4 regions of the Bacillus sp. LR--39 genome follow, and region 3 is predicted to be linked to each of the others. Evidence: predicted binding sites of a transcription regulator. Region 3 holds the regulator's gene; each other region holds the start of a gene.
What was found. The regulator Rex, encoded in region 3, represses fermentation and respiration genes when NADH is low (regulators of the CRP and FNR family bind a similar motif). The targets are predictions, from matches to a motif close to TTGTGAAATATTTCACAA.

Region 1 (3,139 bases), on a different contig from region 3:
AATACATCGGCGGAGTTCCAATACGGAGAAATCCTGCAAGACAGCGCATCCAGAGATACTGCTTATGCGAATTATATGAATGTGACGGCTTCTAACTACGGGCATTCCATCAGATCCGCTTTAAAGAATCGTAATCTGAGTGTGTCGAATATCTCCCATTATGCATCTGACGTGTCTGCGGACAAGTTAGTCACATGGGTGGAATCACATGATACGTATGCCAATGATGATGAAGAGTCCACATGGATGAGTGATGACGATATTCGTTTAGGCTGGGCAGTGATTGGTTCCCGCTCAGGAAGCACGCCTCTTTTCTTTTCCAGACCTGAGGGCGGAGGAAATGGTGTGAGATTTCCCGGAAAAAGTCAAATAGGAGATCGCGGGAGCGCCTTATTTAAAGATCAGGCGATCACTGCGGTCAATCAATTTCACAATGAAATGGCCGGGCAGCCCGAGGAACTCTCGAATCCGAATGGGAACAATCAAATATTTATGAATCAGCGCGGCTCAAAAGGCGTTGTGCTGGCAAATGCAGGATCGTCTTCTGTCACCGTCAATACTTCAACGAAATTACCTGACGGCAGGTATGATAATAGGGCCGGCGCCGGTTCATTTCAAGTAGCGAACGGCAAACTGACAGGTACGATCAATGCCAGATCCGCGGCTGTTCTTTATCCTGACGACATTGGAAATGCGCCTCATGTCTTCCTTGAGATTACCAAACGGGGGCAGTCCATTCTTTCAATGATCAGCTGACGGTCACCCTGCGTACAAATGCGAAAACAACAAAAGCCGTTTACCAAATCAATAATGGTCAAGAGACAGCATTTAAGGATGGAGACCGATTAACGATCGGGAAAGAAGATCCAATCGGCACGACATACAACATCAAATTAACCGGAACGAACGGCGAGGGTGCAGCGAGAACCCAAGAATACACGTTTGTCAAAAAAGACCCGGCCCAAACCAACATCATTGGCTATCAAAATCCGGATCATTGGGGCCAGGTAAATGCTTATATCTATAAACATGATGGAGGCAGGGCCATAGAATTAACCGGATCGTGGCCGGGGAAAGCCATGACCAAGAATGCAGATGGAATGTACACGCTGACGCTGCCTGAGAATGCGGATACGGCCAACGCCAAAGTGATTTTTAACAATGGCAGCGCCCAAGTGCCCGGCCAGAACCAGCCCGGCTTTGATTATGTGCAGAATGGTTTGTATAACAACTCCGGTTTGAATGGTTATCTTCCGCATTAATGGATAGGGCCATCATCACATCAGCGTGCCGGCAAACCCCCGCTTCTGAGAAAGGGACAGCGCGTCTTCATTCACGCTGAAAAGATGACAACATCCTAAAACGGTTCCGTTTTAGGATGTTGTCAACAATCTGGAAACCATCACCGATATTTTTTTGTCCAAAAATCAAACTTTTCTCTTGCAAAAGTTTGTGAAGTATTGCACAATATAAATGTGAAATACTTCACAAGATAAAAACAGACACCACGAAACACTGGAGGATGAGCATACATGATGAACGAACGAGTGAACAAAGTAGCATTAATCGGAGCAGGTTTTGTTGGAAGCAGTTATGCATTTGCGTTAATTAATCAAGGGATCACAGATGAGCTTGTGATCATTGATGTAAATAGAGAAAAAGCCATGGGAGATGTCATGGATTTAAATCACGGAAAGGCATTTGCGCCTCATCCGGTCAAAACGTCTTACGGCACATATGAGGATTGCAAGGATGCCGATATCGTGTGCATCTGTGCAGGGGCCAATCAAAAACCGGGCGAAACGAGACTTGAGCTGGTCGAAAAAAATCTCGCCATTTTTAAAAGCATTGTCGGTGAAGTAATGGCAAGCGGATTTGACGGCATCTTCCTCGTTGCCACAAACCCGGTCGACATTCTCACTTATGCGACATGGACATTCAGCGGGCTGCCGAAAGAACGCGTCATCGGCAGCGGCACGACACTGGATTCTGCGCGATTCCGTTATATGCTGAGCGAATACTTCGGAGCCGCTCCGCAAAACGTACACGCCCACATTATCGGCGAGCACGGCGATACCGAGCTTCCTGTATGGAGTCACGCCAATATCGGCGGAGTGCCGGTGCAGCAATTGCTGGAGAAAAATGCAGCTTACAAACAGGACGAGCTGGATCAGATCGTTGACGATGTGAAAAACGCGGCCTACCATATTATCGAGAAAAAAGGCGCGACATATTACGGAGTGGCGATGAGCCTCGCCCGCATCACAAAAGCGATTTTGCGTAATGAAAACAGCATTTTAACCGTCAGCACATATCTGGACGGCCAATACGGTGTAAACGACGTCTTTATCGGCGTTCCGGCCGTCGTCAATCGGAACGGCATCGCAGGTGTGACGGAACTTGAGCTGAATGAAACAGAACAGGCTCAATTCAGCCGCAGCGCAAACGTGCTGAAAGATATTCTCGCTCCGCATTTCGCTGGGTAAATAAAAAAGCAGTACATGACAAACGCCATGTACTGCTTTTTTTAATTCGCTTTTTTCGCCATTTCCTGAGAGGTTTTCACTCTCGCTTTTCCCATAAACAAAATGGTAACGGCGGCAATGACGATCGGCGCTAGCGCAAGCGTAAATACATATGTGATGCTTTGCGACATGGCGTCAATAATGCGATCCAGAATGTGCGGCGGAATATGAGCGCGCGTGCCGGCCTGGAAAATGTCCTGCGGATTTCCTATGTTCTGCATCGCGCCGCCCGCTCCTTTCATGCCGCTGAATGAATCTGTGAGCTTATTGGTAAACACATTCGTCTGGATGGTGCCGAAAATCGTCACACCGAGCGTCATACCGAATGATCTCAAAAACGAGTTTGTTGAGTTGGCGCTTCCGCGATAACGCGGCTCCAGATCGTTCATGGACGCGGCCGGCAGCAGTGAGAAGTTGAAGCCGACGCCGAATCCTGAGATCAGCATGAATACCGTCAGCATCGTACGCGCCGTATCCGGTGTCATATTGGAAAGCAGCAGCATTCCGATAAAGAAAGCGACCACGGAAATCAGCATTAAACTGCGGAACCGCACTTTCGTCTGGAAAATTCCGCCGATCATACTTCCGATAACAGAACCGATCATCATCGGCGT
Region 2 (3,139 bases), on a different contig from region 3:
GGCGACAGAAGCACACCCGCGACAATTGTAATCTGCCACGTGCCGGCGATCAGCCAGCCCGGCCCATATGCCGCCGCAAACGTAATCGGGGCATAAAAAAGCACGAACCCGGTAAAACTCCACTTCAGCCAAAAAAACGGTTTTTTTCGGATTTCATGCCAGAGCGGCGCCCATTTTCCTTTCGCATAAACGATCAAAAATAAAAACGGAATCATAAAAAGAAAACGCAGGGAAGAGCTCCACATCCAGCTTCCGCCGGAAAGCTCCATCGCCCTGTTTAAAATAAATGTGACTGCAAAAAACAGAGATGCCAATATTCCGATCACGATGGCTTTCATTAAATCCCTCATTTTGACACATATTTTTTTATACTATACTATTCACCGGCAGGCTTCGCAATGGAATATGAGAAAATAGCGTTTTAATAAATGATGAATGGGAAACAGACATATACGGAGGTGAACACCAATGCAGAAAGAGGATATTCAAGTGCTTTATTTCGAAGATGACGGCCGCATTCCGAATAACCCGAATCTTCCGCTTGTTATTTATAAAGCGGTATTTAATGAAGAAACGGTACAGAAAGCAGAGTCCGTCCTCCGCCGGCACGATTGGTCGAACAGCTGGACGGGCGGAGTATTTCCGTATCACCATTTTCACAGCACCACGCACGAAGTTCTTGTCGCGGTAAAAGGAAACGCGGTTTTGAGGTTCGGCGGGGAACAAGGAGCGGACGCCGTTCTTCAAACGGGGGATGCAGCGGTCATTCCGGCCGGCACCGGACATAAAAAACTGTCGGGCAGTTCTGATTTTACCGTGATCGGGGCTTATCCGGGCGGCCGGCAGTACGATACAAAAACGGAGAAAAATGATAGAACTTCAGAAGAAATCAGCTGTGTCCCGCTCCCGGAATGCGACCCCTTTACGGGAAAAACGGGCCCGCTATTAAAATTGTGGGAAAAATGACAGGGGAAAAGCGGATGGTCTGTAAAAAAATAGCCTGAAAGAAACGTTATTACACCCCCGCCATATAAATAATTTCATAAACGAAACAATTCACGTTCAAATTTTGTTCAAAAAGTGTTATTATATAAGAGTAAATCAAATTTGGGTTTTTTATGTTTGCTATTTTCAGAGAGGAAAAAGAAATTTTGACTTATTCAATTGTTTTTGTTGATATAAAAATAATACTGGATATGGCAAAGTGAAAAACTGGGTAGTAAACATTTATTTTTGTAAATGATTGTGCATGAATTCACAATCTTGCTTTTTCATGCTTTTCTGCATGAAGGGGGAAAGGCTACCCTTTCCAAAAAAATCAGCATACTGCTTATAGTAAAGGAGAATCGGATATGCCAGAAACAATCGATCAAACAAATGCATCTGTCAGCCAAGGCCAACGCGATCTTATTGATCAGCTGCTAAAACCTGAAGTTCAAGAATCACTGACTGTTTTAGTGGATCAGCTTCCAAAACTGACTGAGTTAGTAAATATTTTAACGAAGTCTTATGATTTTGCACAGTCTGTAGCGACAGACGAAGTATTGAAGAGCGATACAGTGGGTGCGCTTACAGAAATTCTTGAGCCGGTGAAAGAAACAGCGAAAGAAGTTGCGGCTACTGCGATCGAAGCAAAAGACCGCGCGGATGCAAGCAATGAAACGATCGGACTTTTCGGCCTGCTGCGCATGCTGAAAGATCCTCAAGCTCAAAAGCTGTTCCGTTTTGCTAACAGCTATCTTGAAATCATGAACGAAAAACAAAAATAATCTCAGATTCAAATTGATATAAAGGACGGAGGATATACGATGTCAAAACATATTGTCATTTTAGGCGCTGGTTACGGCGGAGTTCTTTCTGCTTTAACCGTTCGCAAACATTACAGTAAAGATGAAGCACGCGTAACCGTTGTGAACAAATACCCGACTCACCAAATCATTACGGAACTGCACCGTCTTGCAGCAGGCAACGTGTCTGAACAGGCTGTTGCTATGCCGCTTGAAAAACTTCTGAAAGGAAAAGACGTCGACATTAAAATCGCAGAAGTCAATTCTTTCTCAGTTGATAAGAAAGAAGTTTCTCTTTCTGACGGTTCTAAGCTGACTTATGACGCGCTTGTTGTCGGACTTGGTTCTGTTACGGCTTATTTCGGCATTCCTGGACTCGAAGAAAACAGCATGGTGCTGAAATCTGCTGCTGATGCCAACAAAGTATACAAACACGTGGAAGACCGTGTGCGTGAATACGCTAAAACGAAAAACGAAGCTGATGCAACGATCCTTATCGGCGGCGGCGGCTTAACTGGCGTTGAGCTTGTCGGTGAGCTTGCTGACATTATGCCGAACCTTACGAAAAAATACGGCGTAGATCCGAAAGAAATCAAACTGAAATTAGTAGAAGCAGGTCCGAAAATTCTTCCTGTTCTTCCTGATGACCTTATCGAACGCGCGACAAAAAGTCTTGAAAAACGCGGCGTTGAGTTCTTAACAGGTCTTCCTGTTACAAATGTTGAAGGAAACGTTATTGATCTGAAAGACGGTTCAAAAGTCGTTGCCAACACATTTGTATGGACAGGCGGCGTACAAGGCAACCCGTTAGTCGGTGAATCCGGCCTTGAAGTGAACCGCGGCCGTGCGACGGTTAACGATTTCTTACAATCTACTTCTCACGAAGATGTATTCGTTGTCGGAGATAGCGCTGTATACTTTGCGCCGGACGGCCGTCCGTACCCGCCGACAGCGCAAATCGCTTGGCAGATGGGTGAACTTGTCGGTTACAACCTGTTCGCTTACTTAGAAGGAAAAACGCTTGAAACATTCAAGCCTGTAAACTCTGGTACGCTTGCAAGCCTCGGACGTAAAGACGCGGTTGCCATCATCGGAGCGAACTCTACTCCGCTGAAAGGTCTTCCGGCATCTTTAATGAAAGAAGCAAGTAACGTACGTTATTTAACACATATCAAAGGATTATTCAGCCTCGCTTACTAATCCTTAAGATCACACAGAAGACATTGCCGGACTTTCTCGGCAGTGTCTTTTTTTTGTATGAAAATGTTAACAGATACATTTTTCTGAAAAGTTAAATAAAAATGATTGATATGTGAGAAAGAGGAAGCTAAAATAAAAAAGAACCATTTTGT
Region 3 (3,139 bases):
GGAAGGCGGCTGATTTTTCATCCCCGAGCGGCTTTGCCATGACGTCCATCCGTTCAAGCTGTTTTCGTCTGCTTTGGGCTCTTTTCGTTGTAGAAGCTCTGGCCAGATTGCGGTCGACAAAATCTTGAAGCTTGGCGATTTCGTCCTGCTGTTTTTCATACAGCTTCAGGTCTTTCTCATACTGCTCAGCTTTTTGTTCTAAATAGGCGCTGTAGTTGCCGAGGTATTTTTTGCTTTCTGTCCGTGAGACCTCGTACACTTGGCTGACGACTTTATCAAGAAAGTATCGGTCGTGGGAAACGATCAGGATTGCGCCTGAATATCCCTGTAAATAATGCTCAAGCCATGTAAGCGTGTCGATGTCGAGATGGTTCGTCGGTTCATCCAGAACAAGCAGATCAGGCTGGGTCAGCAGCAGCTTTCCGAGCGCAAGCCTTGTTTTCTGACCGCCGCTCAGGCTTTGCACTTTCACGGAATCGTCAAATTTTCCGAAGCCGAGGCCGTGAAGGATAGATCGGACGTCCGCTTCATATTGATAGCCGCCTTTATCCTTGAAATCCTGCTGAAGCCTGTCATAGGTTTTCATCAGCGTCTCAAGCTCCGCGGGGGCGGCTGTGGCCATCTTTTCTTCAATAGAGCGCATCTCTTTTTCCATTGCTTTCAGGAAATCAAAAACGCTCAGCAGTTCTTCTTTTATGGTAAGCTGGGATTCCAAGCCTGTGTGCTGGGCAAGATATCCCATCGTTAATTCTTTCGGTTTGATTAATTCACCCTTTTCATATGAAAGGTGACCTGCGATAATTTTAAGGAGAGTTGATTTGCCGGCTCCGTTTCTGCCTACTATGGCGATGCGATCCCGAGATCTGACTTCGAGCTTTATATTGTTTAAAATAGGATCAGCGCCAAAAGATTTGGATAGCTGATTAATTTGTAAGATCATCATATTATTTCACCTCTGTTATAATAAGTTAAGTGTAGCTTATCAACCTGCTGTCAGCAAACAATACATCAGAATTGGAACATTATAGGATAAGACATCAGGGAGAAAATAGTGTATGATCAGAAGTAAGGAGAGTTTAAATATGAATGGATTTTCTCATTTTAATGAAGAAGGCCATGCCCGCATGGTGGATATAAGCGATAAATCTTCAACAGTCCGTACTGCCGCTGCGATATCCAGCGTACACATGAAGCATGACGTGTACAGCAGAATCAAAAACCGCGAGATCGGAAAAGGAGACGTGCTGGCTGTCGCACAGGTGGCAGGAATTATGGCCGCAAAGCAGACGTCAGCGATTATCCCGATGTGCCACCCGCTTTCTTTAAGCAGCGTTGACATTTCATTCGGCTGGGAGGAAAAGAATTCCGAAGCCGTTCTTCATATACAGGCAAGCGTAAAAACGAAAGGGAGTACAGGTGTGGAAATGGAAGCGCTAACTTCCGCTTCAGTCTGCGCTTTGACCGTTTATGACATGTGCAAGGCGCTGGATAAAGGAATGGTCATCGGCCCGACCTGCCTCTTGGAAAAAACAGGAGGGAAAAACGGTGATTTTAAAAGAGATGCATCTGAGTATAAAGTGGAGGACCAATCATGAACAAGGATCAATCAAAAATTCCACAGGCGACGGCAAAACGGCTGCCGCTTTATTATCGCTTTTTAAAGAATTTACACGCGTCAGGAAAGCAGCGCGTTTCATCAGCTGAACTGAGCGACGCGGTAAAAGTCGATTCGGCCACGATCCGCCGGGATTTTTCCTATTTCGGGGCGCTCGGCAAAAAAGGATACGGCTATAATGTGGATTACCTGCTGTCATTTTTCAGAAAAACACTGGATCAGGATGAAACGACGAACGTCATTTTGATCGGTGTCGGGAATTTAGGGACGGCGTTTCTTCACTATAATTTCACAAAAAATAATAACACAAAAATATCTATGGCTTTTGATGTGAATCAGAGTAAAATAGGAACTGAGGTAGGCGGTGTGCCTGTCTTTGATCTTAATGATTTAGAGCTTCACATTAAGGATGAACCCGTGGCGATTCTTACCGTTCCGGCGGTTGCCGCCCAGTCAATCACCGACCGGCTCGTGTCGCTCGGAATCAAGGGAATCCTTAACTTTACGCCGGCCCGTTTGAATGTGCCGGATCACATTCGAATTCATCATATAGATTTAGCTGTAGAGCTTCAATCATTGGTTTATTTCTTAAAGCATTATTCTGTTTTGGAAGAAATTGAATAGCGAAAGGAGGAGCTGCACATGATTGGTCCTGGAAGCCTGGCGGTTATCGGTGTGGTGGCGGTGATTATTTTCGGTCCGAAGAAGCTTCCCGAATTAGGAAAAGCGGCGGGGGACACGCTTCGTGAATTTAAGAACGCTACTAAGGGATTAGCCGGTGAAGAAGAGGAAAAAAAGAAAGAAGAACAGTAAGATAGGATGACGCGTATGAGAGTGAATCAAATGACGCTTGTGGAGCATATTGCCGAACTTCGGAAACGATTGCTGATTGTGGCGTTATCCTTTACGGTTTTCTTTATTGCCGGCTTTTTTCTGGCAAAACCTATCATTGTGTATCTTCAAAAAGCCGATGAAGTAAAAGAGCTCACCCTTAATGCTTTTAACCTGACGGATCCGCTGTTTATCTTTTTGCAGTTCGCGTTTATCATCGGCATCATTTTGACTTCGCCGATTATTCTCTATCAGATTTGGGCGTTTGTCAGCCCGGGTCTGTATGAGAAGGAGCGCAAAGTAACACTCAGCTATATTCCGATTTCGATCGTGCTGTTTGTCGGCGGTGTGTCGTTTTCTTATTATATTTTATTTCCGCTGGTCGTTGATTTTATGAAGCGGGTCTCGAATGACCTCGATGTCAACCAGGTGATTGGGATCACTGAGTACTTTCATTTTCTGCTGCAGCTGACGATTCCGTTCGGACTGCTGTTTCAGATGCCGGTGCTGATCATGTTTTTAACGAGACTCGGTGTTATCACGCCTAGGTTTTTATCGAAGATCAGGAAGTACGCATATTTTGTGCTGCTTGTGATCGCCGCGATGATTGCGCCGCCTGAGCTGCTGTCTCACTTGATGATTACCATTCCGCTTTGCATTTTATACGAGATCAGTATCCTGATTTCAAAAGCG
Region 4 (3,139 bases), on a different contig from region 3:
CCGTAGTTGGCCAATATCAAGTCAAACACGGTCGTGACGTACGTCTCCTCACCATTCAGATCCAATTTTTTAATAGGAAGATTCCGCTCCAGCACTTTGTTTCCGTCATTTGAAAAATACGGAATGCGCACCATGCCGATTTCGTCCTCTATTCCGAGCACGGAGAGACGGGGCTCAATCTGTTCCCCGGTGTCTTCGTCGATCATGTGCAGATTCCATTTCTGCTGCCCGTCCCAGCGGGAGCCCATTGTTCCTTGCGGTATGGCAAACGCACCTGTCTGTTCATTCCAGACCGCCGGCTTCCACTGATCATTTTTTGTCTGCCGCCCGATGTCTTTTGCATGCAGAAACCGCCCGGCTGTATACACGCCGTTTTCTTTTGACAGAGTGACGAAGAATGGAAAATCGGTGTATTGCTTCGCGTACTCAATAAAACGTTCAGTTTCTTGGTTCACGTAAAATTCCTGCAAAATGACGTGACCCATCGCCATCGCAAGCGCCCCGTCAGTCCCCTGGCGGATACTCAGCCAGTCATCCGCAAACTTTGAGGATTCCGCAAAATCCGGGCTGATTGAAATGACCTTGGCGCCTTTATAGCGGGCTTCCGCCAGAAAATGCGCATCAGGCGTTCTCGTTAACGGAACGTTGGAGCCCCATGTGATGATATAGCCTGAATTGTACCAATCACTGCTCTCCGGAACGTCCGTCTGGTCGCCCCAAATTTGCGGGGACGCCGGCGGAAGATCCGCATACCAGTCATAAAAACTGAGCATTGGGCCGCCGATTAACGACATGAATCGCGAACCTGATGCGTGGCTGATCATGGACATCGCCGGGATCGGAGAAAAACCGACATTCCGGTCAGGCCCGTATTTCATCACTGTATACAGCAGAGAGGCTGAAATCAGCTTCAGCACCTCCGGCCATTCCGCGCGGACAAAGCCGCCTTTCCCCCTTGCCTGTTTATAGGACTTCGCTTTTTCAGGGTTTTCGACGATCGATTTCCAGGCATCCAGCGGATTTTGATGCGCCTGCAACGCTTCCCGCCACAAATTGATCAGCACACCGCGGACATATGGATATTTCACACGGAGCGGGCTGTAGATGTACCAAGAAAAACTGGCCCCCCGCGGACAGCCTCTCGGTTCGAAATCAGGCATATCCGGGCCTGTTGATGGATAATTCAAGTTTTGTCCTTCCCACGTGACAATTCCGTTTTTCACATAAATATTCCAGCTGCAAGAACCCGTACAGTTGACGCCGTGGGTGGAGCGAACGACTTTGTCGTACTGCCATCTGTTTCTGTATACATTCTCCCAATCACGATCTTCGCTTGTCGTTTGGCTATGGTTATTTGAATGATGTTCGATAGGAGAAAAATAGTTTAATCTCCTGAGCAACGGACTCATTTTCTTTTTCTTCATGATCGTTCACTCCTTCCGAGTCAGGTAATGCTATGTACACTATAAACAGAGACGGCGCATCACCTTGTGAACTATGTCACACACTCTGCTTTTTTCACAAAACGTTCACACAAAGCAGCAGGAAGGATTTTCAAACGATATGGGGACGCCCGGCGTCATCAAAAAAACCGGTTCTGTTTAAGAACCGGGTTCGGCGTTTTCATCCCGTGATGTATGCAGGTACCGCAAAAACAATTGATAGGAACAGAAGACATTTTGCTGAAGCATCGCCAAAAAGTTCATTTGCAGCCGCGGATGGTAAGACATCATTTGCTTAATTACGGAATATGGAATATGGAGTACCAGAATATCCGGTGAGGCATTGACTGAGATAAAAGGCGATAAAGAGAGCCCGCCTTTTTCATCAATCGGAAACACATCGCCTTTTTCCCACAGCGCAACGGTTTGCGATCCTTCAGGGAGCCTGCTGTCCGTAAAACGGATATTGCCTTTTAATACAATATAAACGGATTGTGAATGAAGAAAGGATGGAGATTGGTCAGATGAGCCGCGGATAAACGTCCCGTTTTTCAGCAAGGTTTCGACAATGGACAGAGGCACTTCATTAAACATAGGAAGTTGTTTCAGAAATAATAAATAGTCACACTGATTCATAGGAAAGCCTCCTGTGCTAAGGATAGCTTTAGTGTAGCCCGATTGAGCCTGCACGGCAGTGATGTATTTCACAGCTTGTATGATAAAAGTCACTTATCAGGAGAGTGTTTGCACTTATAATGAAATAAAAAGGAGGGTTTCGATGAAGGCGATGATTCCGAAGCAGCACGGCGCATGGGCGATGCTGCTGATTCCATTTTTACTCGGCATGGTCAAGGGAGGCCCGGTTTTCTGGCATATTCCGCTCTTTTTGGGCTGGCTGTTCCTTTCTTAACGGTTTATCCCGTTTCGCTCGCTTTGAAAAAGAAACAGCTTCAGCTCTATCAAAAGTGGATATGGTATTACGGTTTTCCGGCCTGCTGCTTTTTGATCATTTCTGTCTTTCATAAGCCGCAGCTCGTCTGGATCGGCGTTTTTTTATTGCCGCTGTTTCTCATACATACGCATTATGCCCGCCGAAAAAACGAACGGGCGCTCACGAATGATATTGCAGGTGTTCTGTTCTTTTGTTCAGGCGGGCTTGCGAGCTGCTGGCTGGGAACGGGAACCCTTGACGGCTGGGCCTGGTTTCTATTCTTGCAATCCGCTTTATTTTTTGTCGGGAGTTCTTTTTATGTGAAATCGGTCATCCGGGAGAGAAAAAACAGAACCTTTGCATACTGGTCGTGGGGATATCACCTCTTGCTCCCCTTTTTATCGGCTCTTCTCGGGGCAGGCTGGGCGTTTCTCGCTTTTATCCCAAGCAGTCTGCGGGCCTGGTTTTTTCACGGAAGAGACTGGCCGGTGAAAACGATCGGCATTCTGGAAATCGTAAATGCCGGCTTCTTTCTTGCCGTCATGTGCCTGTTTATCACAAGGTAAAAAAACAAGGACACCGCTGTCCTTGTTTTTTTCAGTCAATATTGCAGATCTCAAGCGGACAATTTTCACACTCGATCTCACACCGTAAATAGTCCCGCTTGTGCAAAATAATTTTTCCGGTTTCGTCTATCGAAATAACCCCTTGTTTGCGGAGGTCTCCCAGCATGCGGTTGACGCTCTCCCTTGCCGCCGCGCAAAAC

Region 1: the regulator Rex is predicted to act here: its motif matches at 1,474-1,491, upstream of ACWHAR_RS16305 (L-lactate dehydrogenase).
Region 2: the regulator Rex is predicted to act here: its motif matches at 1,244-1,261, upstream of ACWHAR_RS08215 (DUF1641 domain-containing protein).
Region 4: the regulator Rex is predicted to act here: its motif matches at 1,489-1,506, upstream of ACWHAR_RS11575 (nitrate reductase subunit alpha).

Annotation. Positions count from the first base shown of each region.
Region 1 covers NZ_JBSIOT010000003.1:281,810-284,948, reverse strand. Annotated here, with positions in the region: partial or broken gene amyE (alpha-amylase) at 1-1,262, shown strand, start outside; gene ACWHAR_RS16305 (L-lactate dehydrogenase) at 1,533-2,486, shown strand; gene ACWHAR_RS16300 (MDR family MFS transporter) at 2,528-3,139, opposite strand, start outside.
Region 2 covers NZ_JBSIOT010000001.1:1,737,606-1,740,744, reverse strand. Annotated here, with positions in the region: gene ACWHAR_RS08225 (DMT family transporter) at 1-338, opposite strand, end outside; gene ACWHAR_RS08220 (cupin domain-containing protein) at 469-966, shown strand; gene ACWHAR_RS08215 (DUF1641 domain-containing protein) at 1,353-1,769, shown strand; gene ACWHAR_RS08210 (NAD(P)/FAD-dependent oxidoreductase) at 1,809-2,987, shown strand.
Region 3 covers NZ_JBSIOT010000004.1:5,320-8,458, forward strand. Annotated here, with positions in the region: gene ACWHAR_RS17010 (ABC-F family ATP-binding cassette domain-containing protein) at 1-943, opposite strand, end outside; gene moaC (cyclic pyranopterin monophosphate synthase MoaC) at 1,083-1,595, shown strand; gene ACWHAR_RS17020 (redox-sensing transcriptional repressor Rex) at 1,592-2,239, shown strand; gene ACWHAR_RS17025 (twin-arginine translocase TatA/TatE family subunit) at 2,258-2,428, shown strand; gene tatC (twin-arginine translocase subunit TatC) at 2,435-3,139, shown strand, end outside.
Region 4 covers NZ_JBSIOT010000002.1:365,134-368,272, reverse strand. Annotated here, with positions in the region: gene ACWHAR_RS11575 (nitrate reductase subunit alpha) at 1-1,424, opposite strand, end outside; gene ACWHAR_RS11570 (cyclic nucleotide-binding domain-containing protein) at 1,602-2,078, opposite strand; partial or broken gene ACWHAR_RS11565 (YwiC-like family protein) at 2,221-2,939, shown strand; gene ACWHAR_RS11560 (Crp/Fnr family transcriptional regulator) at 2,971-3,139, opposite strand, start outside.